One region of the Streptomyces sp. NPDC047108 genome, then DNA from elsewhere that is predicted to be linked to it. Evidence: riboswitches for the same ligand, from Rfam matches in the RefSeq annotation. Region 1 holds a riboswitch; the other holds the start of a gene.
What was found. Region 1 has a riboswitch for S-adenosylmethionine ahead of ABZ822_RS16310 (aminotransferase class V-fold PLP-dependent enzyme). Riboswitches for the same ligand answer to the same signal wherever they lie in the genome.
Positions count from the first base shown of each region.

Region 1 (15,627 bases):
CCCGCCCGTAGTCGTCGGTCGCCTCCCCCAGCACGCAGCCGCCCAGCGGGTGGTAGCAGAAGTCGTCGGCGAAGGCCTTGTTGCCGCCGAAGAGATCGTGGCGGTAGACGGTGGCGTTCCGCCAGTTGATGCGGTCGAAGAGCTTACGGGCGGAGGCGACCGAGGGCTCGCTCTGCTCGCGTCTCCAGTTCAGCCGGGCCCGGTCGGCGGCGGCGTCGTAGGTGAACGACGCGCGCTCGCGGGTCCGGGTGATCGCGAGGTAGAGGCTGATCCAGTGCTCGAACCCCATCGGCAGGGGCGCGATCTCCGCGAACACGGGGTTGTCCGGGTTGTTCCAGTCGTCGATGGCCAGGACCGGGATCGTCGACTGCTGCGCGCCGGTGGTGTCCCAGACGTGGTTGGCGCGCGCCGTCATGACGTTGCCGTTGGTGCCCCAGCCGGTGCCGACGCGCGCGTCGAGGTCGGGCAGGGTGCCGGTCTCGCGGGCGCGCAGGAGCAGTTCGGTGGTGCCGAGGCTGCCCGCGCCGAGGAAGAGATGACGGCAGCCGATCTCGCGGGTCTCGATGACGTGGCCGGTCTCGTCGATGCGGTCGACGGTCAGGACGTAACGGCCGTCCGGCTCGCGGCGGATGCCCCTGACCCGGCAGAGGGTCTCGATGGTGACGTGGCCCGTGCCGAGGGCGTCGGCCAGATAAGTGCGGTCGAGGGTGCGCTTGCCGTGGTTGTTCCCGTAGATCACCTCGCCGTCGAGTGCGGACCGGGTGACCTCGCCCGCGGCCTCGCGCTGCATGTACGCGAAGTCGTAGACGCCTGGCACGAACGTCGTCCGCAGTCCGGTCCGGTGGGCGTGGGTGCGCGAGACGCGGGCGAAGCGGTACCAGGGCGTGGACTCGAACCAGTCGGGTGGCACGGTGTTGACGCCCAGGGTGCGCTCGGCGAGCGGGAACCACCGGTCGTACATCCCGGCGGCGTCCACGCGCGGAAGGACCTCGGTGAAGTACGCGCGCGACGGCTTCACCGCCATGCCGCCGTTGACGAGCGAGCCGCCGCCGACGCCGCGCCCGACGTAGACGGACATGGCGTCGAACCGGACGCGGTCCAGGACGCCGGGGTACGGGTCGATGTCGCGGTTGACGACATCGAGCCAGAGGAAGGTGGCGAGCGGCGCCTCGGTGCGGGTGCGGAACCACATGGACCGGCGGTCCGGGGACCGGGTGGAACAGAACACCCGGCCGTCGGGGGCGGGTTCGTGCCAGAGCCGCCCCATCTCCAGGACCACGGTGCGCACGCCGGCCTCGCCGAGCCGGAGCGCGGCCACGGCGGCGCCGTAACCGGACCCGACGACGAGAGCCGGGACGTGGTCGGGCAGTGCGGCGCGGGACGGGAGCGCCGCGGCGGGGGCGGCGATACGGGTGAGCCCGATGGCGGCGGCCGTCTGGAGGGCGGCGAGACCCAGAAAGTGACGACGCGTCAGGTATGAGGTCATGCGCGCATGATGAGCAAGAAACCGTGAATCGCCCATAGCCATGCACATGACCGTTTTCGAGCACGGTCGAATACCCGACGTCAGCGGGAGACGCGGCGTACGGCGCGGCACGCTGAGGCGCGGCGCACGGCGGGGCACCGCGCGACCGCGGTGGCCGAGCCGCGCAAGTGACCACCCGCCCGAGCGCGGGCCTAGAGCAGGGCCGTCAGCCGCTCCGCGAGGATGTCCCAGCGCCAGCGCTCCTCGACCCAAGCGCGGCCCCGCTCGCCCATGCGGCGGCGCAGACCGGCGTCCTGCAGCAGCGCGGTGACCCGCTCGGCCGTCTCGTCGGAGGCGTTGCCGCGCACCACCCAGCCCGTCTCGCCGTCGAGCACCGCGTCCGGCGCACCGCCCGAGTCTCCGGCCACCACGGGCAGTCCGGTCGCGGACGCCTCCAGATAGACGATGCCGAGGCCCTCGACGTCGAGGCCGCCACGGCGCGTACGGCACGGCATGGCGAAGACGTCCCCGGCCCCGTAGTGCGCGGGCAGTTCCTCCCACGGGACGGGACCGGTGAAGCGCACGGAACCGGCGACCCCCGTCTCCTCGGCCAGCTTCTCCAGGTCCTTGGCGTACGGGCCGCCGCCGACGATCAGCAGGACGGCGTCCGGCACCGCCGCGAGCACCCGCGGCATCGCCCGGATCAGGGTGTCCTGCCCCTTGCGGGGCACGAGCCGCGAGACGCAGACGACGACGGGACGCCCGGCCAGCCCCAGCCGCTCCCGGATCTCGCCGCCGCCGGAGGCGGGGTGGAAGGTCTTCTCGTCGACGCCGGGCGGGAGTTGGACCATGCGACCGGCCGCTTCCCGCGTGAGCGCCCGTGCGATCCGCGAGCGGGTGTAGTCGCCGAGGTAGGTGATGGTGTCGGTGGACTCACCGATCCGCCGCAGGAGTTGGCGTGCGACGGGCAGCTGCGCCCATCCGGCCTCGTGCCCGTGGGTCGTCGCGACCAGCCGCCGCGCGCCCGCCTTCCGCAGCGCCGGGGCCATCAGCCCGAGCGGTGCCGCCGCCCCGAACCAGACCGAGCCGCAGCCGTGCTCGCGCAGCAGCGCCGCCGCGCGCCGGGTCACGCGCGGCGTGGGCAGCAGCACGGTCGTACGGTCGCGGACGACCGTGAACGGCTGCTCGGCGTCGAAGCGGGCGGTGGCCTCCAGGCCCTCGTGGTCCCGCTTCCAGGTGGAGGCGTAGACGACGACCTGTGCCGGGTCCAGACGCAGCGCGATGTTGTGCAGGAACGCCTGGATACCGCCCGGCCGGGGCGGGAAGTCGTTCGTGACGATCAGGGTCTTGTCCATCGCATGCCGACAGTAGCGGGTCCGCGCGGGTCGTCCGCTCGCGGCCCGTCCCGTAGGTCATGATGCACCGAAGGGTGCGTAAACGACAGAACGGGACGAGGCTCCATGGAGCAGGCGACCGTTTCCCCGGGCAGGCGGCAGGCGCGTCTGGCTCCGGTGGCGGTCTGGGCGGTGACCCGGGCCATCGTGCTGCTGTACGTGTTCAAGGTGCTGATCCTCCCGGGCCCCGACCTGACCACGGACGTCTCGGTGATCTACCGCGGCTGGTTCGAGGTGCTGCGCACCGGCACCTTCCCGGTGGACGACGTGACGTGGCAGTACCCGCCCGCGGCCGCCCTCGCGATCCTCTCCCCCGCCCTGCTGCCGTTCCTCGGCTACGCCTCGGCGTTCTTCGTCCTGGCCTGGCTGACCGACGCCGCGGTCCTCGCCCTGCTGCTGCGCGCGGGCCGGAGGCCGGGGCGCGATCCGGCGGGGGCCTGGGTGTGGGTGGCCGGGGTGCCGCTGCTCGGCCCCACCGCGTACGCCCGGTACGACGTGATGGTGACGGCGGTGGCGGTGGCGGCGCTCCTCGCCCTGCCGCGCCGTCCGCGCGCGATGGGGGCGCTCGCGGCCCTGGGCGCGCTGCTGAAGGTCTGGCCGGTCCTGCTCCTCCTCGGCGTGCGGCGCGGGCCGGTGACCCGTACCTGCTGGACGGCGGCCGCGGTGACGGCGGCGACCGTCGCCGTGCTCTTCTCCGCGGCGATGCCCGGCGCCCTGGCCTTCCTCACCTTCCAGCGCGACCGCGGTACGGAGATCGAGTCGCTCGGCGCGCTGGTCTTCCACGCCGCCCGGCACTTCGGCTGGGAGGGCCGGGTGCTGCTCAACTACGGGTCGGTGGAGTTCCTGGGCCCGTACGTGCCCGAGGTGAGCCGTCTCGCGCTCGTCCTCAGCGTCCTCGCGCTGATGTGGCTGGTGGTGTGGCGCCTCCGGGTGGTGCGGCCGGGGCCGGGCACGGCATGCGACGCCGCCCTCGCGGCCGTGCTTCTGTTCACGACGACGAGCCGGGTCATCAGCCCGCAGTATCTGCTCTGGCTGCTCGGACTGGCGGCGGTGTGCCTGACGGTGCGGGGCAGCCGGCAGGGGCCGACCGCGCTGCTGCTGCTCGCGGCGACGGCCGTCACGCAGATCGCCTTCCCCATCTGGTTCCCGCACGTGGTGGTGAGCGACGCGCTCGGCATCGCCGTGCTGGCGGTCCGCAACGGGCTGCTCGTCGCGGCGACGCTGGTCTGCTGCCGCCGCCTCTGGCGGCAGACGGTGACCGAACCCCGGCTGCGGGAGGACGCCGAGCGGGCCGCGGTCCCGCACCCGGCCGGGACGGACGCACCCGAGACACTCTCCCGCTGACGGCGGGGGCTCATGGCGGCGGGCTCACGGCGGCGGGCAGGACCCCGGCCCGCAACCCCGAGCCGCCGAGCCGCCGGCCGTCGAGCCGTCGAGCCGTCGAGCCGTCGAGCGGCCAACAGCCGCCGTCCGTCCGGGACTTCGCGCCCGCTACCGCGTCCGACCGTCCGGGCTCAGCTCCTGCGCGACGTACGCCCGCCAGCGGGCCGTGAAAGCCTCCGAGCCGATGCCCAGCACATCGTGCAGCGCCCGTTCCACCGCGCCCTCGCGCGTCGTCTGCGCGCCCACGGCCCGGTAGAACTGGCGGAGTTTCACCTCGCCCCACTGCTCGGCGACCATCCGGCAGGCCAGCCACCCGCCTTCGTACGCCGCCGCGAGCCGCCCGCCTCCCCCGGCGAAGCCGAAGTCGTCGTCGCCTGGCAGCTCCCGCGGCAGACGGCCGGACGCCGCGTCGCCGCTCAGCTCGGACGCGATCTCCTGCACCGAGCGGCCCGTACCGCGGTAGCCCATCCAGTCGGCGAAGCCCTCGGACAGCCACAGCGGGGTGGCGGCCGAGGTGTCCTCCCGCGTCGCCACGTGCGCCGTCTCATGGGTGAGCACCACGCCCTGACCGGTCTCGCCGAGCAGGCCGTACGCCTCGGGGTTCACGACGACGCGGTCCGCAGGCGCCCGCCCGCCGCCGCCCGCCTCGCCCGTGGTCACCGCCGCTATCCCCCGGTACGAGGCGGCGGGCGCGCCCAGCAGCGCGCTCATCCCCTGCAGCGACCCGGGGACGAGGACCACCACGCGCCGCGCCCACCGGCCCCGCCAGGCGTCGTCGACCGCGGGCACCGCCCCGTCAGCGGTCCTGGCCACACGCCGCAGCAGCCGCTCGTCCTGACCGACGCCCAGCAGCAGACTGCTCCTGCCGCGGACGACCGTGACCTCGCCCTGCTCCCACAGCGGCCGCGCGCGGGTTCTGCCGTCAGGGGTCCGTGCGTCCTCGGCGGCGATGTACCAGCGGCCGCCCCGCTCGGTGAGGGTGAGCCGCTGCACGGACTCCACGGGCGCCGTGTCGTAGCCCTTCAGGCGGTAGCCCAGCCGGACTTCGGCGGCGATCCGGTGCCCCTCCCCCGGCGCGGGCCGGAAGCCGCCGGTGCGGACGAGGCGGTAGCGCCAGCCGTCCAGCGGCACGTCGGCAAGATTGCGGAAGACCTTCCGCTGCTGGGCGCGGTAGCCGGTGGCGCGGGGGTCGACGGCGGCGAGGAAGCCGCGCCCGTCGCGGTCCAGCAGTGCCTCGGCCCGCCGGTCCAGCATGCGCTGGATGGTGCGGTCGTCGGGGCTCCGGGAGTCGGTCGCCGCGCCGGACGCACCGCAGCCGGCCGCGGCCGCGGGACCGGTGAGCAGGGCCATGACCAGCGCCACGCACCGCACGGCCCGCCGTCTCGCCCCGCTTCCCTGCCCTGCCACGCCCCCGATCGTACGAGCCCGGCGCGGCTGCCCGCCCAGGACCGTGCGGATCGGGCCGGGCCCTCAGACGCGGGTCACGGTGGCGCCGGGGATCATGCCGACGGGGTCGTAGCGCACCCGCGCGCCGGGGTAAGGCGCGTGCACCACCTGCCCGTTGCCCACGTACATCCCGACATGGCTGGCGTCGGAGCGGTAGGTGACCAGGTCACCGGGCCTGGCCTGGCTCAGCGGCACCTGCTGCCCCGCGAAGCGCTGCCCCTGCGAGGTCCGCGGAATGGCCATCCCCGCCTGGGCGTACGACCAGTAGGTCAACCCCGAGCAGTCGAACCCGGCGGGTCCGGCCATGCCCCAGATGTACGGGGCGCCGACCGCGCGCCGGGCTGCGGCGACCGCCGCGGCCGCCCGGGAGGAGGAGGGCGCCGCGTCCCCGAACAGAGCGCCCTGCAGCCCGTCGGACCGGCCGCCGGAGCGCGAGGCCCTGGCGTACGCCGCCCGCTCGGCCGGCGGGAGGGAGTTGAGCAGGGTCCGCGCGACGGCGAGCTTGCGCTCCACGGACTTCTTGCTGCGGGCCACATCGGCGCGGCTGCGCTCCAGTTCGGCGAGTTTCCGGCTCGCCTCCTGACGCTCCTGTTTCAGGACGCGCTGGGCTTCCTGGAGCGCGCGCAGCCGTCCGGCCTGGCGGTTGCCGATCCGGTCGAGCGTGGACGCCTTGTCGAGATAGCTCTCCGGGTTCTCGGAGAGGAGCAGCGAGAGCGCGGGGTCGATGCCGCCGGAGCGGTACTGGGCTCCGGCGAGGGTCGCGAGCCCGTCCCGCAGGCGGTTGACGCGCTCCTGGCCGCGGGCCACGCGGTCGCGCAGCCGCTCGGTCTGGTCGCTCAACCGGTCACGGTGCTCGTCCGCCGCGTTGAACCGCTCGGTGGCGCGCTCCGCCTCCTCGTAGAGGCGGTCCACCCGCGACGTGACATCCGTCGGGGTGTCGCGCGGGTCCGCGTCGGCGGATCCGGCGGAGAGCGCCGCGGCGGCGGTGGCCGCGGCGGCGGACAGGACGGAGACCCGGGTGACCCGGTCGGAACCGGACCGTGAGGGACGGCGATGGGACGCCACTGGCGGCCGCTCTCCCTTCCGCTGAGGGCCCGCGCCACCCGGTGGGCGGAGCTGGGGCCGACGACTGCGGGCAGAGAGTAACCGCATGATCGCGCAGCGTTCAAAGCCGGGAAGGGATACGGAACGTGACGCCCCGCCGGAGAACGCAGGTCACCGGCGGGGCGTGGAAACTTCACGGGGGTACCGATTCCCCCGGATGGGCGGTGCGCGGACGCCGTGCGACGCGATGCGGAACGCCGTCGTCCGGGGACGAACCACCGCCCGTCCGCGGGGGATTCACCCCGGGGTCAGACGCGGACCCCGAACTGGAACGGCATGTTGTTGATCGACTCGTAGCGCACGCTGGCACCCGGCTTCGGGGCGTGCAGGATCTGGCCGTTGCCGGCGTAGAGACCTATGTGGTGCAGGTCGCCGTAGAAGAGCACCAGGTCGCCCTTCTTCAGGGCGCTCTGGCTGGAGATCCTCTGACCGGCGTTGGCCTGCGACTGCGAGGTGCGCGGCAGGGAGACACCGGCCTGCGAGTAGGCCCACGAGGTGAGGCCGGAGCAGTCGAAGGAGCTCGGTCCTGTGGCGCCCCACACGTACGGGGAGCCGATCTTGGACTGGGCGGCGGAGAAGGCGGCACCGGCGCGCTGCGAGGACGGCAGGGCGTTGCCGAGGTCCGCGCGGCTGCTGGCGCGGTTGGCGCGCTCGGCCTCCGCGGCGGCGAGCGCCGCGCGCTCCTTGGCGGTCAGGGAGTTGAGGAGGGCCTGGGCCTTGGAGAGCTTGCCCTGGATCTCCTTCTTGTTGCCCGCGAGCGTCTTACGGGTCTCCGCCAGCTCCTCGAGCTTCGTGGAGGCCTCCTGGCGCTGCTGCTTGAGCGTGCGCTGCTTGTCCGCGATCTTGCGGAGCGCCTCGGCCTGCTTGGTGCTCAGCTGGTCGAGGGTGGACGCCTTGTCGAGGTAGGAGTCCGGGTCCGAGGAGAGCATGAGCTGCACGGACGGGTCGATGCCGCCGGTGCGGTACTGGGCCGTGGCCATCGAACCCAGGCCGTTGCGGAGCTCGTTCAGCTCGCCCTGGCCGCGGGCGACCTTGTCCTGGAGATCGCCGACCTGCTTCTCGAGCTTGTCCTGCTTCTCCTTGACCCCGTTGAACTTCTCGGTCGCGTTCTCGGCCTCTTCGTAGAGCTTGTCGACCTTGGCCTTGACCTCTTTCTTGGTCGGCTTCGGGTCGGCCTGCGCGGCCTGGGAGGTCAGGGCGACAGCCGCGGCGGCGGTCGCGGTGAGCACGGTCACGCGCGTGCGGCTCGGCTGCTTGGGTCGACGGTGGGACGCCACGGAGGCGAGCTCCTTCTTCCTCAGCCGCCTGCCGGGTGGGTGGGGAGTGGAGCGGTGACGCGTGCCCCGGACTCGGCGGTTCCCCCACGGTCATCCCGGATGGACGATCAACCGCGCGGAGGTTCGAGCCCAGACCTTAGTGACCATCCTGTGATCGCTTCAAATCCTCATCGGAAAAAAGTCTGTGACACCGCGCATTCTTTACACACGTCACACGGGCAGTGACGGGCACCTGACGCACCGCTGCCCCCAATTCGGGCAATAGACCCAGGAGTTGCTCAGGTACGCGAAAGCCGCTTGAGAAGCAGAGCGGATGCAACGGGGCGCGCGCCCGCGCGCGCGACCCCGTCGGCCACCTCGCGGTCGGTCGACACCACGACGACCGGACGGCCCGGAGGCTCCGCGCGGACGAGGCGGCGGATCAACTCGTCGGCGGTCTGCCCCGGTTTGCTGAAGAGCACCCGAACTCCGCGCGGCGGCGCGAGCAGTACCGGCGCGGCAAGTTCCGCACCGTCGAAGACACACGTCATCTCGGCACCGGTCTGCGCCGCGAGCACCGCGAGCCCGCCGAGCAGCCGCAGCCGCTGCTTCTCCAGCGGCATCGTCGGATAGCCCGTCTTGGTGACGTTGTAGCCGTCCACCACCAAGTGGGCCTGGGGCAGGGCGAGAAGCTGGTCCAGCAGGGCGGGGTCGGTGTCCGACAGGGCGCGGCTCGCCACGTCCTTGGGCGTCATCCGGCCCGGCTCGACCGCGTCGACGGTGTCGGCCGGGTGCATCGACGCGGGCGGCAGCGCCAGCTCGCGCCGCAGCCCCTGCGCCGCGTCGAGCACCGTGTCCAGCAGCAGCCGCACCCGCATGTCCTCGACGCTGCGGCCCTCGCGGGCGGCCCGCCGGCTCGCCTCGAGCGCCGACTCCGTCTCGGCCAGCCGCGCCTTCAGCCTCCGCGCCTCGGTCTCGGCGGAGGACTTCTCCGCGGCGGCGGCCTCCCGTACGGAGTCGAGTTCGGCCGCGGCCTTGCGCAGCGCCGCCTCACCGCGCCGTACGTCGTTCTCCGCGCTGCGCAGCTTGCGCTGCAGCCGGTCGGCGTCCTTGCGGGCGGACTCCAGCTCGGTGCGCATGTGCTCGGTCTCGTCACGGGCGGCCGAGCGTGCGGCGGCCAGTTCCTCGCGCAGCCGCTGCAGTTCGCGGGCCGCGTCCTCCTCGGCCTTCTCGGCCTGCGCGCGCTGCACCTCTTCACCCGCGGCGGCGACCAGCTTCACCCAGCCGGGCGGGCGCAGCACGTACGCCGCGGCCGCCACGTCCAGCGGATCGGCCGCCGCGGGCACCGAGCCCGCGTCCAGCGCCTCGGCCAGCTCCGGCTGCCCCGCGCGGACCAGTTCGGCCACCCGCTGCCGGAAGAGCGCGTGGCTCTCCAGCGCCGACGCCATCGCATTGCCCGCGAACTTCGCCCGTCGGGTGGGGGTGAAACGGGCGTACTGCCGCAACTGCGTCGGGAGTTCCGCCACGGTGAGATCCCCGAAGGCGTCCGCGACGAGGGCGATCACCTTGCGCCGCACCCCCTCGGGCAGGGGGCGGTCGAGCACCTCGGCGGCACCAGCGGCCTCGTCGGCCCCGGCAGCGCCGCCTTCGCTACGCTCCACCACCTGTCACCGCTCCGTTCTCAGGCGCTCACGCCCGGACGGTCCACCAGCTCGGTCCGGTCCGCCGCGTCGCATCAGCGGCAGCGCACGCTCGTGATGGTCCCACCGGCCGTGCCGCTCCCACCGACGACGCCGCCGTCCTCGGACCCGCCCCCATCGGCCGGGCCGAGCTGAACGTACCCGACCGCCCGGGTCGTACGGGTGCCGGCGAAACGCGCGGGAACGCCGCTCGGGGTGCGGCGCCGACGGGTTTCGGCCGCCTGCTGGGGTACGCCCATGATGTCGTCCTTCTCCAGGTGCTTTCCGTCACCCTACGACCTGGCGGGGAGGGGGCGCCGGGGCCGGGCGGCCAACGGGGGCACGGCGAGGCGCGCCGGGGAGTTTCGTCCGGTTACGCCATGCTCTGTTCATGATCGGTAAGGTGATCGCGGAGCAGCGGGCCCGGGTGGCTGCGGCCGGACGGTTCCTTCCCCGGGCGCGGCACGGACGGCAGCCGGTCGTGACGTACGCCCTCATCGTCCTCTGCTTCGTGATCTTCGTCGCGGGACCCTCCGCCGGGCTGAACCCGGTGTACGGCAGAGGGGTCGATCTGCATACGGCCCAGGTGGCGTACTTCGAACGGTGGGGCGTCGTCCCCCGCGACCTGCTCGCGGCTTCCCCGCGCGCGCTGCTCACCCCGTTGACGGCACTGTTCGTGCACGGGAGCTGGCTGCACCTGCTGGGCAATCTGCTGTTCCTCTTCGTCTTCGGCGGTATGGCGGAGGAGCGCATGGGGAGGACGGGGTTCGCGCTCTTCTACCTCGCGACCGGCTACCTGGCGCTGGCCGGGTTCGCGGCCGCGCACCCCGGCTCGACCCAGACCGTGGTCGGGGCTTCCGGCGCCATCTCCGGCGTGCTGGGCGCGTTCCTCTACCTGCTGCCGACGGCCCGGGTGACCAGCCTCTTCCCCTTTCTCTTCTTCGTGCCGCTGCGCTTCCCCGCGTGGATGGTGCTGATTTTCTGGTTCGTCCTCCAGTGGCTGGCGGCCCGTACGGTCACGACCCGGCCCGGTGTGGCCTACCTGGCCCATCTCATCGGCTTCTGCCTGGGCTTCCTCTACGCCTGGGCGCGCTACGGACGCGGGACGAGCGGGGGCGGAGCCACCAGGCGTGGCACCGCGGACGGTGAGGCTAGAGTGAGCAGCGCAGCCAGGGCGACCGAGGGAGAGAGCCAGCCGTGATCACCGCGATCGTGCTCATCAAGACCAGCGTGGACCGCATCCCCGAGATCGCCGAGACGATCGCCGCCCTGGAGAACGTCAGCGAGGTCTACTCGGTCACGGGCAATTACGACCTGGTGGCGATGGTCCGCGTGGGCGAGCACGACGACCTGGCGGACATCATCCCCGGACGGATCAGCAAGATCCCCGGCGTCGAGGTCACGGACACGCATGTGGCGTTCCGTACGTACTCCCAGCACGACCTGGAAGCGGCGTTCGCGATCGGTCTCGACGCGTAGCGGCTTGAGGGCCTTCGGCCCTCGCCGCGGAGCGGTTGCTTCAAGGGCCGGGGCCCTTGAAGCATGTCGGTTGGGGTGCGGCTTGCGCCGGGCGGCGGGTGGTGGTGTTGCCGCAGGGCGCGGCGGGATCTGCGCGTCCGCGGGCAGTCCGCGCGAGCGCCTACGGTCCAGGTCGCCGGGCGTGGTGCGGCGGCTGAACGCCGGTGGCCGTCGCTGCGCCCACCCGTCCCGCCCCGGCGGACGACTGCCCACAGCAGCGCACCCGCAGCGCCAACTCCGCCACGGGCGACCCCCCGAGGCGGTCCGCTCACCCGCCTCCGCGGGCAGCCCCTCGCGGGCACCGGGCCTCGTCCGGCGGATGAGCGCCGGTGGTCGGCGCTGGGCCGCCCGTCCCGCCAGGACGGGACGGGCGGCCGCAGCGGGGCCAATCCCCATCGGCGGGGACCCGTTGAGACCGGTCCGAGCCCGGCGCGCGGCCGTGCGGCGGGTTACGCGTTGCGGTCCGGGACGCAGCGGCCGTCCTCCGTGCGGTAGGTCCACTGGGCGCCGTTCGCGACCAGTTCCTTCACCGCCGCGACGAAGCGGTCCACGTGCTCCTCCGGCGTGCCCGCGCCGAAGCTGACGCGGATCGCGTTGAGCGACTTCTCCCCCGGGGCCGCAGCCTCCGGCGCCCCGCACTCCCCCGGCTCGTCCGCGTGGCTGCCCAGCAGCGTCCTGACCAGCGGGTGCGCGCAGAAGAGGCCGTCCCGTACGCCGATGCCGTACTCGGCGGAGAGCGCCGCGGCGAAGTGCGAGCTGTTCCAGCCGTCGACGACGAACGACAGGACGCCGACCCGCGGCGCGTCGTCGCCGAACAGCGACAGCACGCTCACCTCCGGGACCTCCGCCAGCCCTTCCCGAACGCGCGCGACCAGCGCCTGCTCGCGCTCCACCAGCGTCTCGAAGCCCGCCTCGGTGAGCGCCTTGCAGGCGGAGGCAATGGCGTAGACGCCGATGACGTTCGGCGAACCGGCCTCGTGCCGGGCCGCCGTGGTGTGCCACTCCACGTCCACGCCGCCGTCCGCGCGCCGCGCGACCGTACGGCTCGCACCGCCGCCCGCGAGGTACGGCTCGGCCTCCAGCAGCCAGTCGGCGCGTCCGGCGAGGACGCCCGAGCCGAACGGGGCGTACAGCTTGTGCCCGGAGAAGGCCACCCAGTCCACGTCCGACTCCGCGATGTCCACGGGGTGGTGGGGGGCGAGCTGCGCCGCGTCGAGCACGATGCGGGCACCGTGGGCGTGGGCCGCTGCGGTCAGCTCCTGTACGGGCCACAGCTCGCCGGTGACGTTCGAGGCGCCCGTGACGCACACCAGCGCCGGGCCGTACGGCTCCCTGCCGGCGAGCGCTCGCTCCAGCGTCTCGACGGCCTCCCACGGCGTGCGGGGCGCGTCGAGGACGGAGACCTCGACACCCGGGGCCTGCTGCCAGGGCAGCAGTGAGGCGTGGTGCTCGGTCTCGAAGACGAACACCCGCGTGCCCTGCGGGAGTACGGACGCCAGCAGGTTGAGCGAGTCGGTGGTGGAGCGTGTGAAGACGACCTGGTCGTCGTCGCGGCAGCCGAGGAACTCGGCGACGGCGGCACGGCTGTTCTCGAAGAGGTCGGTGGAGAGCTGCGAGAGGTACCCGGCACCGCGGTGGACGCTGCCGTAGTACGGGGCGTAGGCGGCGACGTCGTCCCACACCCGCTGCAGCGCGGGCGCGCTGGCCGCGTAGTCGAGGGCGGCGTACGTGACCTCGCCGCCGGTGACGAGCGGCACGAGGACGTCCCGGCCGAGGACGGGCAGCGGGGCGCCGACGGCGGACGCGGCGCAACAGGCGCCGGACGCCTCGGAGGCGGTGCCGTCGGCGGCGGTGGCAGCAGGGGCGGAGGCGGTCGAGGCGGTGGCAGCAGGGCGCACGGACATGGCGGAATCTCCCGGTGACAGGTGAAAGGCTTCTCAGGGACGCACGCGTCGCGCAGTACCGGCGCGGACGGCGTACGGAAGGCGCCTCGGCACACGGACGATCGCGGAGTGATCACCGCACGGAGGCTGTGGGAACGGGCCGCGGGCCCTAGCGCATTCGCTGATTCACGGAAGATCTCCCTCGACGACCCAGGATCCCTGGCGAGGGATCCGCGCTTGCCGCAGACCTCGCTGCCTGCGGCCTGGTCATCACCCGGGGCACCCCGCCACGGACGGAGGGTTGCCGGACAGCGGGCCGGGGCCTGTGTCGCTGTCACTCGTGACCTGGCGAGCATCATGCCACAAGGCCGTCATCGCGCAGGCCGCTGTCCGATACGTGGACAGCGGCCTGCGTTACGGCCTGTTGCGGCGGCTTCCTCACACCGGGTGCGGGAAGTCCAAGTGCCGTACGGATCAGAGCCGTTGGCGGCTCCGCGGGCTCAGCCGGTGGTGGACCCGGCGGCTCAGCCGTGGGTCGCCCCGACCCAGCGCTCCAGCGTCCGCCGTGCCGCCCCCGAGTCGACCGACTCGGCGGCCCGCTCCATCGCGGCCGCGATCTGCTCGGTGAGCGGCGCGTCCCGCGGGTCCAGGGCGACCAGCGCCGCGGCCGAGTTGAGCAGCACCGCGTCCCGTACGGGCCCGGTCTCGCCCGCCAGCAGGCGGCGGGCGACATCGGCGTTGTACGAGGCGTCCGCACCCCGCAGGGCCTCCACCGGCACCAGGTCGATCCCGATGTCGCGCGGGTCGAAGGACTCCTGCCGCACGGTCCCGTCCCGGACGACCCACACCTGCGAGGTGGCGGTGGTGGTCAGCTCGTCCAGCCCGTCGTCCCCGCGGAAGACGAGCGCCGACGAGCCGCGTTCGGCCAGGACACCGGCCATGATCGGCGCCATGCGCGGGTCGGCCACACCGGTCGCCTGGGCCCGCACCTTGGCCGGATTCGTCAGCGGGCCGAGGAAGTTGAACGTCGTGGGAATCCCCAACTCGCGCCGCGCGGGGGCCACATGACGCAGCGCGGGGTGGAACTTCACGGCGAAGCAGAACGTGATGCCGGCCTCGTCCGCGACCTCGACCACGCGCTGCGGCGACAGGTCGAGGTTGACGCCCAGCTTCTCCAGGACGTCGGAGGCCCCGCTCGCGGAGGAGGCGGCCCGGTTGCCGTGCTTGACGACCCGGGCGCCCGTGCCGGCGACGACGATGGCCGACATCGTCGAGATGTTCACGGTCTTGGCCCGGTCACCGCCGGTGCCGACGATGTCCACGCTCGGGCCTGGTACGTCGATGACATTGGCGTGGTCGTACATCGTCCGGACGAGGCCGGAGACCTCCTCGACCGTCTCGCCCTTGGCGCGCAGGGCGACCGCGAAGCCCGCGATCTGCACGTCCGTGGCTTCGCCGCGCATGATCCGGTCCATGGCCCAGGCGGTGTCCTCGGCGGTCAGGTTCTGGCCGGCGAGGAGGGAGGTCAGGACATCCGGCCAGGTGCGGGCCGCCGCGGGGCTGTCAGCTCCGGCTGGGGTCACACGGTCCATGGTCCGCTCCTGGATGTCGGATGGGCAGGTGGCGGCCGCCACCTGCGGTCTTGCGGCCAGCCTATCGGCGTGGCGGACCCGGCCGCGGCCGAGCCCGGAGTACGGACAGCGGCGGGCCTGCCGGGCACGGTGAGGCCCGGTCCCACCCCTGCCCCTTCCGTACGGCGCCGCCCTCCGTACGGGGTCCGGGCCCCCCACACGCCCGAGAGCCCCGGGTCCGCTCCCGAAGGGGCGGGCCCGGGGCCCTCGTACGACTCCTGCGGAGTCCGGCAGGCGGCCGGCGGTCCGGTCAGTGGTGACCGTGGCCCTCGGTGATCTCCCGGTACTCCTCGGCGGTCGGCTTGGCGATCTGGCTGTCCTGGCCGTAGAAGCCCTTCGACATCCGCGCGCGCAGCTTCTGCGTGCGCTTGATCTTCCGCCGTACTCCGTTCTCGTCGACCTCGGGGCCGAGCTCGAGCGGCGTGTACTGGTCGTGCTGCGTGAGCGTGTGCAGCTGCTGCTGCGACAGCGGCTCGTGCACCTCGATGAACTCACCGTGCGGCAGCCGCTTGATGATGCCGGTCTCACGACCGTGCAGCACCTTGTCCCGGTCACGCCGCTGCAGACCCAGACAGATCCGCTTGGTGACGACGAAGGTCAGGACCGGCAGCACGAAGAAGCCGATCCGGCCGAACCAGGTGATCGCGTTGATCGACAGGTGGAAGTGCGTGGCCCAGATGTCGTTGCCACCACCGACGAGCAGGATGAAGTACACGCTCAGCCAGGCCGCACCGAAGGCGGTACGGGTCGGGGCGTTGCGCGGGCGGTCCAGGATGTGGTGCTCGCGCTTGTCCCCGGTGACCCAGGACTCGATGAACGGCCACACCGCGATGGCGACCAGCACCAGCGGGAAGATCATCAGCGGGAT
Region 1 covers NZ_JBEYUP010000006.1:366,617-382,243, forward strand. Annotated here, with positions in the region: gene ABZ822_RS16265 (GMC oxidoreductase) at 1-1,486, opposite strand, end outside; gene ABZ822_RS16270 (glycosyltransferase family 4 protein) at 1,678-2,820, opposite strand; gene ABZ822_RS16275 (glycosyltransferase 87 family protein) at 2,926-4,203, shown strand; gene ABZ822_RS16280 (hypothetical protein) at 4,351-5,649, opposite strand; gene ABZ822_RS16285 (NlpC/P60 family protein) at 5,713-6,753, opposite strand; gene ABZ822_RS16290 (NlpC/P60 family protein) at 7,041-8,069, opposite strand; gene ABZ822_RS16295 (NYN domain-containing protein) at 8,348-9,709, opposite strand; gene ABZ822_RS16300 (rhomboid family intramembrane serine protease) at 10,119-10,928, shown strand; gene ABZ822_RS16305 (Lrp/AsnC ligand binding domain-containing protein) at 10,925-11,206, shown strand; gene ABZ822_RS16310 (aminotransferase class V-fold PLP-dependent enzyme) at 11,695-13,149, opposite strand; SAM riboswitch class IV at 13,357-13,474, opposite strand; gene trpD (anthranilate phosphoribosyltransferase) at 13,653-14,720, opposite strand; partial or broken gene ABZ822_RS16320 (ubiquinol-cytochrome c reductase cytochrome b subunit) at 15,010-15,627, opposite strand, start outside.

Region 2 (15,627 bases), on a different contig from region 1:
TCTCCGAGAACGCCGTGAGATTCCACGGCGGACGCCTCGGGCCGCTGGCCGCCGCCACCGCCGCCGTCGCGCGGGCGTCGAGCGCCCGGCTCGCGCTCCATCTCGACCACGTCGAGTCGGTCGACCTGCTCCACGCCGCGCACGCCGAGGGCTTCGGCTCGGTGATGTTCGACGCCTCGAAGCGGGGCTACGCCGACAACGTCAAGGCGACGGCGGAGGCCGTCCGCTGGGGCCATGAGCGCGGGCTCTGGGTGGAGGCCGAGCTGGGCGCGGTCGGCGGCAAGGAGGGCGACGGGCCGGGGCCGGACGTCGCGACCCTCGACGCGCACGCACCGGGCGTACGGACGGATCCGGCGGAGGCGGCGGCCTACGTCGACGCCACGGGTGTGGACGCGCTCGCCGTCGCCGTCGGCAGTTCGCACGCCATGACCGAACGCACCGCCGAGCTGGACCACGCGCTCATCGCCCGCCTCAGGGACGCCGTCCCCGTACCGCTGGTGCTGCATGGGTCGTCGGGCGTCCCGGACATGGAGCTGCGCCGCGCGGTCGCGTCCGGCATGTCGAAGATCAACGTCGGTACGGCCCTCAACACCGCGTACACCGGCACCGTACGGGCGTTCTTGGAGGCCAACGGGCGGGTCGTCGACCCCCGGAAGTACCTGGCGCCCGCGCGCGAGGCGATGGCGCACACGGTGGACCGCTTTCTGCGGACGGTCGGTGGCGGCACCGGGGACGGTGTCCGTGACGACGTGAGCGGCGCGGGCGGGGAGCCCGGCGGAGCCTGAGAGGCCGCACCTTCACCGGTAGAGGCCGCACCGTCACCCGTAGGGGAGCGCACTCACCGGCCGGGGGGCCCTCAGCGGCCGGGGGCCCTCACCGGCCGGGGGCCCTCACCGGCCGGGGGCCCTCACCGGCGGGGGGGGCCCTCACCGACCGGGAGTGCCCGGCCGGGGAACGTCCGGGTCACCAACCCGCCGGTGCCTCGCCCCCCTTGGGCCGCAACACGAGCTGGTCGAGGTTGACGTCGCACCGGTTGCCCGACTCGCACGAGAGCTTGATCGTGTTGGCGCCCTTGTCCAGCCGCACGACGGACCAGGTGTTGGCCCAGCCCTTCTCGTAGTCGCCCTCGGGCGCGTTGGCGAAGTTCTCCATGTTCATCGCCCGGGGGTCGGGCTTGCCGTTCACCGACAGCGTGAGGTCGGCGTCCTTGCCGGGCACCCCGTAGCGGACGTACAGCTTGTACTCCCCGGCCTTCGCCACCTTGGTGTTCCAGGTGGCCGCCGCGCCGGGCGCGTTCATGCCCACATAGGCGCCCGTGGAACTGAAGGCGCCCTTGATGTCCGAGGCGGTGGCCGCCGCGCCGTCGATGCGGAGGCTGGCCGCGTCCTCCTTCGGCAGGCCGCGCGCCGGCTTGTTCGGCTTGTCCTTGCCGGGCTCGACGCTCTCGGCGGGGGTCGAGCCGCCGGAGGCGCCCGCGTCGTCGCCGGAGTCCTCGCCGCTGTTCGTCATGATCGCGATGCCGATGGCCCCGACCACCACGGCGACGACGGCGATCGCACCGATGAGCAGGCCCCGGTTGGGCCCGCGCCCGCCGCCGCGCCCGCCGAAGTCACCCGGGGGCGGCGTGGAGTGGCCCTGCCCGCCGGGCAGCGTCTCGGGGGCGGCGTAGTGCGGATTGGCCTGCTGGCCGTACGCCGACTGCCCGGGGGGCTGCTGGCCGTACGCCTGCTGGCCGGGCTGGGTGTACTGGCCCTGCCCGTAGCGGCGCTCGCCGACCCGCGAGACCTGGTGGTAGGAGGTGCGGGGGACGCCGGGCTGGGCGGGACCGGGGTAGCCGTAGCCGCCGGTCGGAGCGGTCGGCTGCGTGTCGCCGTCACCGCCCTCCGAGCGGTACAGGTAGGCGAACGGGTCGTCGTTCTCAGGCGTGCCCGACCCGTCAGGCGTGCCCGTCCCGTTGTTCCCGGCCGTCATCCCCTTGTCACTTCCCAACTGATAGCGGGCCACCGGCGCTCCCGATGCGGAGCGTCCAGGACAGCTCCTATCAGGGCCGGGGTGCCCCTGACAGGTCTTCCGCTGTCCGGATGGCCAATGTTCATGATCGATTCACCGGCGATCACGATCCCCGTACTGCACCTCGCCGACCGGTCGAGCGTACCGGGTCGCGGTGCCCGCCGTTCCCTGCTTGCCGTACCGGAAAGAGGTGCCCACCGTGCGCGGCTCCGGCGCCCCTACCCTGCCTGGGAATCCCCATGCGGTGGGGTGCGGAGGGTGAGGCGTCTCACGCTGCGAAGGGTGCGCGGTGTGCCGCCCGAGCTCCGTCGGCTGCCGGGCGCGCCGGGGGCCGATCCTGACCGCAGACCTGAGATCTGCCCCCGGGCTGTGCCCCTGGCCTCTGGCCCCGGGCTGTGCCCCTGGCCTCCGGCGGTCCGCCGCCGGAGGGTACTCAGCCCGCGCGGCGGGCCTTGGAGCGGGAGCGCTTCTCCACGTACATCCGCTGGTCCGCGGACTGGAGGACCTCCTCGGCCGACATGCCGCAGCTCGCCCAGCCGATGCCGAAGCTGGCGCCGACGCGGACCGCGCGGCCGTCCACCCGGATCGGCGGGATGATCGCGTTCCGCAGCCGGACGGCGAGGTCCTGGGCGTCGGCGCGGCCCAGGCCGTCGGCGAGGACGACGAACTCGTCACCGCCGAGGCGGGCGACCGTGTCCCCGTCCCGCACGCCGCCCGTGAGCCGGCGGGCGACCTCGATGAGCACGGCGTCACCGGTGTGGTGGCCGAAGCGGTCGTTGATCGACTTGAAGCCGTCGAGGTCGCAGAAGAGGACGGCGAGGCCCTTCGTGCCGTCGTCCTCCTCGCCCTCGGGCGGCGCGACGGTGTGCACATGGTGGTCGAACGGCGCCACGGGAGGCCCTGCCCTCCCCGGGAACGGGGAGTCGAACCCGTCCGAGCGGAAGCCGAGTTCATCGGTCTCCACCTCGGCCGGCGGCCCGTACGCGGCACCGCCGAACTCGCCCTGCGACACGTCGAAGGTCTGGCTGCTCGGCCCGTGCTGCGACGGCAGCGGCGGCCGGGCGCACAGCCGGGCACCGAGACGGGCCCGCAGCTCGGCGCTGTTGGGGAGCCCGGTCAGCGAGTCATGGCTGGCGCGGTGCGCGAGCTGCAGCTCGTGGCGCTTGCGTTCCTCGATGTCCTCGACGTGGGTGAGCAGGAAGCGCGGCCCGTCGGCGGCGTCCGCGACCACGGAGTTGCGCAGCGACACCCACACGTAGGTGCCGTCGCGGCGGGCGAGGCGCAGCTCGGCGCGGCCGCCCTCGGCGGAGGTGCGCAGCAGGGTGCCGATGTCCTCGGGGTGCACCAGGTCGGAGAAGGAGTAGCGGCGCATGGCGGCGGCCGGGCGGCCGAGCAGGCGGCACAGCGCGTCGTTGGCGCGCAGGAGACGGCCGTGCTGGTCGCCGCCCATCTCGGCGATCGCCATGCCGCTGGGCGCGTACTCGAAGGCCTGCCGGAACGACTCCTCGCTGGCGCGCAGGGCCTGCTGCTCGCGCTCCAGCCGTACGAGGGCGCGCTGCATGTTGGCCCGCAGCCGGGCGTTGCTGATGGCGATGGCGGCCTGGAAGGCGTACATCTGCAGCGCCTCGCGGCCCCAGGGGCCCGGCCTGCGGCCGTTGCGCGGCCGGTCGACCGTGATCACGCCGAGGAGTTCGTCACCGGCGGAGTACATCGGGGCCAGCAGCCGGTCGCGGGGGTGCCAGTCGTCGGCGAAGCGCGGCTCGGGCCCGTCGTTGCGCCACTGCGGGATGTCGTCGTCGTCCAGCACCCAGCCCTCGGTGTGCGGGATGAAGCGCAGCGCGCCCCAGTGCTCGCCCATGGAGAGCCAGCGGTCCCAGGCGGTGCGGTTGCCCACGCGGCCCGCCATGAGGGCCTCGGCGCCCGCGCTGCCGGCGACGGCGGCGACGACGAGGTGCCCGTCGGGGCGTACGAGGTTCACGGCGGACAGCTCGTAACCCAGGCCGTTGATGACGCCGTCGGCGACCGTCTGCAGAGTGTCGGCGAGGCTGCGGGCGGTGTTGAGGTCCGCCACGACGTGATGCAATTGACGCAGGGTTGCGAGCCGGACGTAGGGCTCCGACTCCGTCTCCATCGCTCGCACCCCCCGAGACCTGACAGCAAATCCAGGGTCAGACATCCATTGCCACGGCCACTGAATCACAGCGAGCTGCCCACTCGGTACACAGGGTCAACAATTACCGCCTGCTGTGACTCAAGTCACAGGATGTGGTGGGGGGTTGGGGGTTTGGCATGGGAGGACTTCTACGGTTCCTGAACGCAAATTCGGAATTCGCCCGGCACGTCGTGCATGAATGCGCAGGTACGCCGTACGGCCTAGGTCCCGGCTGGGTCCAGGGTCCGATGCGGCTGAGCGGAGCCGGCCGCTAGCGTTCTTCGCGTGTTGCCGAAGACCCCGCACCCGCGTACCGAGACCATCCTCCATGCTGATGGGGTGAGCGACGACCAATTCCGCGCCGCCATGTCCCGGCTCGCGTCGGGCGTGGTGCTCGTGACAGCGTTCGATCCCGAGGACGGCCCGCGGGGCGAGGACGTCGGCATGACGGCGACCGCGTTCATGTCGGTGTCACTTGACCCGCCGCTCGTCATGGTGAGCGTTCGCAACGATTCGCGGATGGACGAGCTCCTGGAGCGTCAGCCGCTGTGGGCGGTGTCCGTGCTGTCGGAGAGCCAGCGCCACATCGCCGGCCGCTTCTCCATGAAGGGCCGGATCAGCGACCGGCTGCTCTTCGAGGACATCGCGTACGAGCGCGGGACGACGGCCGGGGCACCCCTCGTGGGCGGAGCGCTCGCGGTGCTGGAGTGCCGTACGGAGAACCGGGTCCTGGCGGGGGACCACACGCTGGTGATCGGACGGGTGCTGGGCGCCCGCACGCCGAGCGCGGAGGGCGGGCCGCTCACGTACTTCCGGGGGCGCTACCGGAGGCTGGACTAGGGGCCGGGTCACCCCGTCCCCGGGTTCCTCGAGCTTCGAAAGCGCCGTAACTCCCGTAAGAGAACGCCGAGTTCGGATTTCCCCCAGTTCAGGACCGGGGTGTCCCGCGTCCGGGCCCGCCGGCGGGTGCGTCTACCAGTCGCGGCCGCTGCGCCCGCGCTTGGTCTGGCCGCGCTGCTTCTTCTCCCGCAGCCGCCGCTCGTTGATGCCTCGCGGGACGCGGGTCTTGCGGCGGGGCTTCGGCGGCGGCGCGGTCGCCTCGGCCAGGAGGGCGGCGAGACGTACGGCCGCGGTCTCGCGGTTGCGCCACTGCGAGCGGTGCTCGGACGACCGCACCGACACCACACCGTCCACCAGGCGCCCGGCCAGCCGCTCCAGCGCGCGCTCCTTCCACACCGGCGGCAACGCCTCGGTGCGGGCGAGGTCGAAGCGCAGCTCGACCTGGCTGTCCGAGGTGTTGACGTGCTGGCCGCCGGGTCCCGAGGAGCGGGAGAAACGCCAGATGAGCTCGGCCTCCGGGAGGGAGACCGAACCGCGGATGACGTAGGGCCCGGACATGCCCTCCATGATCCCGGCCGAGGACGCCGATGGCATCCGCTTTTTCCGGCCGGGTGCGGACGGGTACGGGGAGGGCCGCCGGTCGGGTGCGGGCGCGCGAGTAGCGGGCGGGCGCGGGTCGCGGTCGGAGGCGCGGGTTGCGGTCGGAGGCGCGGGTTGCGGTCGCGGGCGCGGCGGCCGGTCGGGTCCGGGGCGCACAAGGTTCGTAAAGAAAGTAAAGCCGGGTGGAACCTCACGATGCCGTCCTGGCGTTGTGGAGGGTGACGGTAGCTTCGTCACCGGCACGGAGCCCGCACCACGATGACGAGGAAAGGGACATCCCATGGCTGTAAGCCTGTCCAAGGGCGGCAACGTCTCGCTCACGAAGGAGGCGCCGGGCCTCACCGCCGTCACGGTCGGCCTCGGCTGGGACGTCCGGACCACCACCGGCACGGACTTCGACCTCGACGCGAGCGCGATCGCGGTCGACGGGGGCGGGAAGGTCGTCTCCGACGGCCACTTCGTCTTCTTCAACAACAAGTCGACGCCGGACCAGACGATCGTGCACACCGGCGACAACCGCACCGGCGAGGGTGCGGGCGACGACGAGGCCATCAATGTGAACCTGGCCGGTCTGCCCGCCACCGTCGAGAAGATCGTCTTCCCGGTCTCCATCTACGACGCCGAGTCCCGCAGCCAGAACTTCGGCCAGGTGCGCAACGCGTACATCCGCATCGTCAACCAGGCGGGCGGCGCCGAGATCGCACGCTACGACCTCAGCGAGGACGCGGCCACCGAGACCGCCATGGTCTTCGGCGAGCTGTACCGGAACGGCGCGGAGTGGAAGTTCCGCGCGGTCGGCCAAGGCTACGCGTCCGGCCTCACCGGCATCGCTCAGGACTTCGGCGTCAACGTCTGACACCCGACGCCGACGCATGACGGCGGTGCCCAGGCGGCGTGAGCCGTCCCGCGGCACCGGCGCGCCCGGCGCGCGCAGCAGGGGAGGAGGGCCGGCCCGCACGGGCCGGCCCTCTCGCGTCCCTCCCGTGCGCGATGCGGCATGGGAGGGACGAGCAGCCCGGGGAGAGCCCGGGTGCGGGGCTTCGCTCAGCCTTCGGGCTGTCCCGCGAGGATCACGCTCCGCGTGAGGTTCCTCGGCCGGTCCGGGTCGAACTCCCGCGCCTCGGCCACCGCGACCGCCAGCCGCTGCGCCCGGATCAGGTCCGCCATGGGGTCCAGCGCCCGCGGCCCCGTCGCGCTGTCGGAGTCGGCGAGCAGCGTGCCGCCCACCCGTGCCACGTCGGCGGCCAGCCCCTCCGGAAGCGATCCGAACATCCACGCCACGCGCCCCGGCCCGGTGATCGAGATCGGCCCGTGCCGGTACTCCATCGCCGGGTACGACTCGGTCCAGGCCCCCGCCGCCTCGCGCATCTTCAGCCCCGCCTCCTGCGCGAGCCCGTAGGTCCAGCCCCGTCCGAGGAAGGTCCACTGCTCGGCGGTGACAGCTGCCTCCGGCAGCGGCTGGGTGACGGCGAGTTCGGCGTCGACGGCGGCCTCGGCGACCGTCTTCACCCCCGCGGGGAGCGGACCGTGCACCTCCAGGCCGGCCCGCAGAAACGCCAGGGCCGTGGTCGCGAACCGGGTCTGGACGACCGACTCCTCGTCCGCCCAGTCCAGTACGGCGACGGCGTCGGCGGCCTCCATCACCGGGGTCTTCGGGTCGGCGGTCAGGGCGGTGGTGGCCGGAGTGGCGGGACGCTCGCGCAGCCCGGTCAGCAGATCCAGGACCTCGGTGGTGGTGCCCGAACGCGTGATGGCGACGACCCGGTCGTACACCCGCCCGTCACGTCCCGGCCCGGGCGCGAGCCGGGGGAACTCCGAGGACGCGAAGGCGTCGGTCTCGCCCTGCCCCGCGGCCTCGCGCAGCGCCGCGTACGCCTGCGCCATGAACCACGACGTGCCGCATCCGGTGACGGCCACCCGCTCGCCCGGTCGTGGCAGACCCTTCCCGGAGGCGGCGGCCTCCGCCGCGCGCCGCCAGCAGCCGGGCTGGGTGGCGATCTCGGCCGCGGTGCGGGACGTGGGGGGCTGCTCGGGCTCCGGCATGGTCGGGTGCTCCTTCGGTGCGGTGAGGGGCAGGTCGGGGTACCGGCCACCCGTCGTGGATAGCAGGCCGGGTCAGGCGGAGGGAAGAGCGGCTTTCCAGCCGACAGCAAAGGTACGGACCTGGGCGGGAGTTGGCGGCGGGATCTGTGCGGCGTACGCGATTCCCGCCCCGTCGGCGGCGGGCCTGGCGCGGGCCCGGCACGGGCCGGGCGGTGTCGGACGCGGCGGCTAGAGTGAGCCACATGACGCAGGGCCAGAGCGACGGGCTGTCCGACCGGGACCGTGCCGTGCTCGCCGTGGAGCGCCGCAGCTGGTCCGGGCCCGGAGCGAAGGAACGGGTGATACGGGAGCGGCTCGGCCTCTCCCCGACCCGCTACTACCAGCTCCTGAACGCCCTGCTCGACGACCCGCGCGCGCTCGCCCACGACCCCGTCACGGTCAACCGCCTGCGCCGCGTCCGCGCCGCGCGTCGCGCGAACCGCTGAGGTCCACTGGTCCCGCCCGCACCCGCGGGCGCCGACCGACGCGCGTCCACCGGTCACCGCTCCTCCCCGCGCGCCCGCCGGTCCGAGCCGCGGACGGCCACCCTCCGTGCAGCCCATGGAGCGGCGGGGTGACCGTGGCCGCGACGTCGCCCCCCGGCGGCACGGAGCGGGCCCGGCGCGATCCTGCGGCGGCTCGGCCCGCGCCGGGCCCGGCGCCGGTAGGGTCGGCCGCATGGGCATCCCGGAATCCCTGCCGACCCCGGTCACCCCCGCGGGCCGCGACGGCCTCGCCGCGCTGCTCGCCCGCCCCGAACGGGCCGTCGTGGGCCTCGACTTCGACGGGACCCTCGCGCCGATCGTCCCGGACCCCGACCAGGCCCGTGCCCACCCCGGAACCGTGTCCGCCCTCGCCCGGCTGTCCCCGCTCGTCGGCTCCGTCGCCGTGATCACGGGCCGCCCGGCGGAGGTCGCCGTCCGCTACGGCGGCTTCGCGGGCGTGGAGGGCCTGGAGCACCTGGTGATCCTCGGCGCCTACGGTGCCGAGCGCTGGGACGCCGCCTCCGGCACCCTCCAGGAGCCCGCCCCGCACCCCGGCGTCCAGGCCGTACGCGCCGAACTGCCCGACGTACTCGCCCGCGACGGCGGCCGCACCGGCACGTACGTCGAGGACAAGGGACGGGCGCTGGCCGTCCACACACGCCGTACCGACGATCCGCAGGGCGTCTTCGAGGCGCTGCACCAGCCGCTGTACGCCCTGGCCGAGCGGCACGGCCTGATCGTCGAGCCGGGCCGCCTCGTCCTCGAACTCCGCCCGCCGGGCATGGACAAGGGCGTCGCCCTGGAGGAGCACGTACGGGCCGCCGACGCGAGCGCCGTGCTCTACGCGGGCGACGACCTCGGCGACCTCGCGGCCTTCGCGGCCGTCGAGAAGCTCCGGTCCAACGGCCTGCCGGGCCTCCTCGTCTGCAGCGGCAGCAGCGAGGTCACCGAACTCGCCGCGCGCGCCGACCTGGTGGTCGACGGGCCGCAGGGCGTGGTCGCGCTGCTGAGCGGCCTGGCGGACGCGCTCACCACCCCTGGGGCGGAGACGTAACCCCCCGGGGCGGGGACGGAGCGCGCCGCAGGGCGTACGACGAGTCCCGGCCCGGCTCCCTCCGCGCGGCACCCGACGCACGCCGCACCCGAGGCAGTCGCACCCGACGCACGCCGCACCCGGCTCAGGCGAGACAGGCGGCGCACGGCGAGGCGCCCGCACGAGACACACGGCGCCGAGGCCAGCGGTGTCCGAGACACGTGGCGCCGAGGCCAGCGGTGCACGAGACATGCGGTGCCGAGGAGAAGGAGAGCGCGATGACCGGAAACCCGCCCCCGCCCGCGACGCCGCCCGGCGACGAGGAGGTGCTCGACAGCCCGACCGCCTGGGTGGCCCGGCACATCCGCACCTACGTCGAGTCCGGCGGCACGAAGGGCCACACCTTCCACGGCATGCCGACCCTGCTGCTGACCACCCGCGGCCGGAAGTCCGGGAAGCTGCGGCGCACGGCGCTGATCTACGGCCGCGACGCCGAGCGCTTTCTCCTGGTGGCGTCGAACGGCGGGGCGTCGCACGACCCGGCCTGGTACCTGAACCTCCAGGAGCATCCCGAGGTGACGGTTCAGGCCGGCGCGGAGACGTTCACCGGCCGGGCCCGTACGGCCTCCGCGGCGGAGAAGCCGGACCTGTGGCGGCGTATGGCCGCGATCTTCCCGCAGTACGACAGCTACCAGGACAAGGCCGGGCGGGACATCCCGCTCGTGATCGTCGAACGGGACGAGGAGCCCGGTCCTTCGTAGGCCCGGCCGAGGGGCCAGGACCCCGGGCCGTCAGCCGCCGAGGGCGTTGAGCTGGTCGAGGAACCACTTCTGCGGCGGCAGCGAGGTCGCCGCGGCCGCCAGCCGCTTCGTCCGCTCGGCGCGCTCGCCCGGCGCCATCGACAGAGCCTGATGCAGCGCCTCCGCCGTGCCCGTCACGTCGTACGGGTTCACCACGAGCGCCTCCTCGCCGAGCTCCGCGTACGCGCCCGCCTCGCGCGAGAGCACCAGCGCGCAGCCCTCGTCGGAGATGACCGGCACCTCCTTCGCGACGAGGTTCATGCCGTCGCGGATCGGATTGACCAGCGCCACGTCGGCGATGCGGTACGCGGCGAGGGAACGCGCGAAGTCATCCTTCACATGCAGGACGACGGGCTGCCACGCGTCCGTGCCGAACTCGGCGTTGATCTCCCCGGCGACCCGCTGCACCTCGTCGGTGTAGTCGCGGTAGACGGCGAGATCCTGCCGCGAGGGGTAGGCGAAGGCGAGGTGGACGACCAGGCCGCGCCACTCCGGATGGTCGGTGAGCAACTGCCGGTACGCGTGGAGGCCGCGCACGATGTTCTTCGACAACTCGGTGCGGTCGACCCGGACGACGACCCGGCGCTCCCGGCCTCCGATCTGCTCGCGCAGGGCGGCCATCCGCTCGACCACGTCCGGACGGTGCGACCGCTCCCGCAGGAAGTCGGCGTCGGCGCCCAGCCCGTGGACCCCGAGCCGCGTCGTACGGCCCTCGCAGGTGACGGCGTCGGAGGCGCCGTCCGTGGAGTCCACCTCGCCGTCGAGTACCTCCGCGGCGCAGGCGGCGAACGCGTCGGCCCACCGCTGGGTGAGGAACCCCGCCCGGTCGGCGCCGAGCATGCCGCGCAGGAGCTGCCGGGCGATGTCGTCGGGCAGCAGCCGGAAATAGTCCACGGGCGCCCACGGGGTGTGCGAGAAGTGCCCGATCCGCAGATCGGGGCGGCGCCTGCGGAGCATGCCCGGCACCAGGCACAGGTGGTAGTCCTGCACGAGCACCGCGGCGCCCTCGGCGGCCTCCTCGGCGAGGGCGTCGGCGAAGGCGGCGTTGTACGACTCGTAGGACGTCCACCGGGCGCGGAACGCGGCGTCGAAGGACGGCTCGAGCGGGGTCTGGTAGAGCAGGTGGTGCACGAACCACAGCACCGAGTTCGCGATGCCGTTGTAGGCGTCGGCGAAGACGTCGGGGTCGATGTCGAGCATCCGTACGTGCTGGCCGCCGGTCTCGGCGGGGTCCAGGCGGGTGCCACGGCGGCGGACGGCCTCGCGGTCTCCGTCGCCGAGCGCGGCGCAGACCCACAGGGCGCCCGCGTCGGGGCCGATGGCGGACAGGCCGGAGACGAGGCCGCCTCCGCCGCGCCGGGCACTGAGCGAGCCGTCCTCTTGGAGGGTGTGCGAGACCGGGCCGCGGTTGGACGCGACGAGAACCTGGGCAGCCTGCTCTGCGACCATGCCGCGAGCCTAGCCCGTGACAGATCCGCGCAAACGTGCGTTTCGCCATCCGGCGGGGGCGGCGTGATGTCGGGATCCGATTCCGCGATGCGGAAGGGATCCCGACGTTCGGCCGGCGGTCACGGGCGCATGCAGCGCGAGGTCTTGCCGTGGGCCGTCCATGCCTTTCGGCTGCCGGCCGGTGGCGTGTGGTTGCCCTTCCCCCGGACTCCGTCCGGGGGGACCCCCACCGCCCCGCGGAACGACTGCCACCCAAGGCCTCCCGCGGAACGACTGCCCCCCGGTCGCTACGCCACGCGGCCGTCGTGAGGGGTGTGGCGCGCCCGGTACTCCGGGATCGTGGCCATCGGCGGGCGCTCCTCCGCCGCCACGTCGTGGACCGTCGGGGTGAAGCCCGCGTCCGTGCGGTCGAACTGCGTCAGCACCGGCCGTACGAGGTGCCCGCGCGCCAGCCGCGCCTGCGCCGTGCGGTAGATCGTCGCCGCCATCCGTCCCAGCGCCTGCCCGTCCTGGTGCCGGTGCCGCCGTACGCCGACGTCGACCTGGGCCAGCGCGTCCAGCCCGGCCAGGTCGAGCGCGTCGATGAGCATCGCCAGCTCCACGCCGTAGCCGACGGGGAACGGGAGCTGCTCCAGCAGCGACCGCCGCACCGCGTACTCGCCGCCGAGCGGCTGGACGAAGCCCGCCAGCCGCGGCCAGTGGAGGTTGAGCAGCGGGCGGGCGACCAGCTCGGTGACGCGACCGCCCTGCTCGACGGGGCCGAGGGAGTCGTCCGGCGGCTTCTCGTCCGCACCGAGCGGGCGGTCGTACATCGCCTTCACCAGCTGCACGTCCGGCTCGGTCAGCAGGGGCCCGACGATCCCGGAGACGAAGCTCGACGAGAACGCGCGCAGGTCCGCGTCCACGAAGCAGACGATCTCCCCGCCGGTGACCAGCAGCGACCGCCACAGCACCTCGCCCTTGCCGGGCTCCGCGGGCAGCCGCGGCAGGACGGCGTCGCGGTGGACGACGCGGGCGCCGGCCTCCGCGGCCACCTCGGCCGTACGGTCGGTGGAGCCGGAGTCGACGACGACCAGCTCGTCGACCAGCGGGACGGCCTCGCTCATCAGCTCGCGCCGGATCGTCTCGACGATCGGCCCGACCGTGGCCTCCTCGTCGAGGGCCGGGAGCACGACGCTGACCGTTCCGGCCGGCCCGGCGTTCCGCTTGGCGGCCAGGAGCCGGTTCAGCGGACGGTCGGCGGCCGACCAGGAGCGGTGCTCCAGCCAGTGCTCCACCTCTTCCAGCACGTCTGCGTCTCTCCCTGGGGTGCGGGGACCCGTACGGGCCCGTCTGTACCGTGTGCGGGGCCGCGGAACCCGGCCGGGTCCGTGATCCGTCTCGCGGTTCGGACGACTATCTCAACCGTCCGCGCCGTCCGTTACAGTCTTGAACAACGCAGGTGTCCACTTCATGTCGGGGTGGACCCGCACAAACGCCCGGGCGTAGCAGCCCGGAGCCATACCGCTCATCCAGAGGGGCAGAGGGAACGGCCCGTTGAAGCCCCGGCAACCCTCCAGTCGGTCTCGTGCATCCAGCGAGGCTCCCGACTCGGGAAGGTGCCAATTCCGTCTCGTGGCGAAGTCCGTCACGGGGAAGATGAGGAGAAAGGGCCTCGCCATCCATGGCTGTGCAAACCGTTGCCAACAGCACCGACTCCGTCTCGCTCGGACCCGCCGCCGCGCTGTCCTGCCGTGAGTGCGGCGAACGCTTCCCCCTCGGCCCGATCTTCGCGTGCCAGGTCTGTTTCGGGCCGCTCGAGGTGGCGTACGACCTGCCGAGCGGCGACCCCGAGGGCCTGCGGAAGCGCATCGAGGCCGGGCCCGGCAACCTCTGGCGGTACGCCCCGCTGCTGCCCGTCCCCGAGGACGTGGCGAGCAAGCCGAACCTGAACCCCGGCCTCACCAAGCTCGTGCGGGCCGACAACCTGGCGCGCGAGCTGGGTGTCACCGGCGGCCTGCACGTCAAGGACGACTCCGGGAACCCGACGCACTCCTTCAAGGACCGCGTCGTCGCCATCGCCGTCGAGGCCGCGCGCGCCTTCGGCTTCACCACCCTGTCCTGCTCCTCCACGGGCAACCTCGCGGGCGCGGTCGGCGCCGCGGCCGCCCGCGCGGGTTTCCGCTCCTGCGTGTTCATCCCGCACGACCTGGAGGCGGGCAAGGTCGTCATGGCCGCGGTCTACGGCGGTGACCTGGTCGGCATCGAGGGCACGTACGACGACGTGAACCGCTTCTGCAGCGAGCTGATCGGCGACCCGATCGGCGAGGGCTGGGGCTTCGTCAACGTCAACCTCCGCCCGTACTACGGCGAGGGCTCCAAGACCCTGGCGTACGAGATCGCCGAGCAGCTCGGCTGGCGCATCCCGGACAACATCGTCATCCCGATCGCCTCGGGCTCCCAGCTCACGAAGATCGACAAGGGGCTCAAGGAGCTGATCCGGCTCGGGCTCGTCGAGGACAAGCCGTACAAGATCTTCGGCGCTCAGGCGGAGGGCTGCTCCCCGGTGTCGCGGGCGTTCAAGGACGGCCACGACGTCGTACGGCCGGTCAAGCCGGACACCATCGCCAAGTCGCTCGCCATCGGCAACCCGGCCGACGGCCCGTACGTGCTCGACATCTGCCGTCGTACGGGTGGTGCGGTCGAGGACGTCACCGACGAGCAGGTCGTGGACGCCATCAAGCTGCTGGCGCGCACCGAGGGCATCTTCGCCGAGACCGCGGGCGGTGTGACCGTCGGCGTGCTGCGCAAGCTGATCGAGACCGGGCGGCTCGACCCGGCGGGTGAGACGGTGGTGCTCAACACCGGCGACGGGCTGAAGACCCTGGACGCCGTCGCTCCGACCTCGCGGCCCACGGCGACGATCCGGCCGAGCCTGGACGCGTTCCGCGCCGCGGGTCTCGCCGGCTGACCCGCCCACTCCTCCGCCCACCCCTCCCACCGATTGGTGAACCGCATGAGCGTCAACGTCCGCATCCCGACCATCCTGCGCACCTACACCGGCGGCCAGGCGGAGGTGAGCGCCGACGGCGCGACCCTCGCCGAGGTCATCGAGTCGCTGGAGAAGAACCACCCGGGCATCGCCGCGCGCGTCCTGGACGACACCGGCAAGCTGCGCCGCTTCGTGAACGTCTACGTCAACGACGACGACGTCCGCTTCGAGGACGGGCTGCAGACGGCGACCCCCGAAGGCGCCGGGGTCTCGATCATCCCGGCGGTCGCGGGCGGTTGCTGACGAACCGTCCACCAACGGGTCCTTCAGAGGCCGGGTGGCGGTGAAATTCAACAACCTTTCGTAATCGTGATGACCCCCTCCGTGAGAGAAGTGGAGGGGGTCATTCCGCGCCATGGAGCGCGGTAGAGTTGGGCGCATCCCCCCTAGGCGCCCTTGCCGAACGCATATGAGTACCGACGAGTTGTGCCCCAAGTGTGTGCACGCTATGTCGGATTGATGAGCAATGCCCGGCCCGAGTTGCCCCCAACTGGCGGCATATGGACGGGAATTGCCGTTCGAGCGCGCCCAGAATTCTCGTCTGATTGACCTGTTGCAGACGGCATTCGTGCAGATACATTCAGCCGCGGTCGACGCGTTCCGGCACACACGTGACGCACCCCTACCGGCCGGTTGGGGTGGTCGTGTGAGGTCTGGGTGAAGTCTGACCCGGGTCCGCGGAGTGCGGTCCTGCGCAAGGGCCAGTAATAGGGGAGTTAGGGATGGCTCAGGGCACCGTCAAGTGGTTCAACGCGGAGAAGGGGTACGGCTTCATCGCGGTCGACGGTGGTGCGGACGTCTTCGTGCACTACAGCGCGATTCAGATGGACGGCTACCGCACCCTCGAAGAAGGTCAGCGGGTCGAGTTCGAGATCTCGCAGGGCCAGAAGGGGCCGCAGGCGGACATGGTCCGCGTGGCAGGCTGACACCAAGGACGCGCCGACTGACCACTGGCGTACGAAGCAAGGGCCCGTCCCCTTCAAGGGGGCGGGCCCTTCGCCGTGGGTGGGCGCGGGTCGTGCCCGGCGGTGCCATGACGGGCGGGCGGGGGCGGGGAGTTCGGGGTGCGCGGCACGTGGCCGGGGGAGGGCGCCGTCCCCGGAGCGGCCGGTCGTACGCCGTTTCGGTGCCGGTCGGGGCTCGGT
Region 2 covers NZ_JBEYUP010000001.1:547,847-563,473, reverse strand. Annotated here, with positions in the region: gene ABZ822_RS02415 (class II fructose-bisphosphate aldolase) at 1-785, shown strand, start outside; gene ABZ822_RS02410 (carbohydrate-binding protein) at 964-1,971, opposite strand; gene cdgB (diguanylate cyclase CdgB) at 2,444-4,141, opposite strand; gene ABZ822_RS02400 (flavin reductase family protein) at 4,502-5,002, shown strand; gene arfB (alternative ribosome rescue aminoacyl-tRNA hydrolase ArfB) at 5,135-5,560, opposite strand; gene ABZ822_RS02390 (TerD family protein) at 5,883-6,458, shown strand; gene ABZ822_RS02385 (sugar isomerase) at 6,647-7,645, opposite strand; gene ABZ822_RS02380 (DUF3263 domain-containing protein) at 7,888-8,130, shown strand; gene otsB (trehalose-phosphatase) at 8,363-9,223, shown strand; gene ABZ822_RS02370 (nitroreductase family deazaflavin-dependent oxidoreductase) at 9,481-9,963, shown strand; gene ABZ822_RS02365 (trehalose-6-phosphate synthase) at 9,994-11,451, opposite strand; gene ABZ822_RS02360 (glucosyl-3-phosphoglycerate synthase) at 11,739-12,740, opposite strand; SAM riboswitch class I at 12,956-13,096, shown strand; gene thrC (threonine synthase) at 13,115-14,401, shown strand; gene ABZ822_RS02350 (ubiquitin-like small modifier protein 1) at 14,447-14,725, shown strand; gene ABZ822_RS02345 (cold-shock protein) at 15,205-15,408, shown strand.
Region 2: it holds a riboswitch for S-adenosylmethionine, as region 1 does, so the genes downstream of both, thrC (threonine synthase) here and ABZ822_RS16310 (aminotransferase class V-fold PLP-dependent enzyme) in region 1, are expected to answer to the same signal.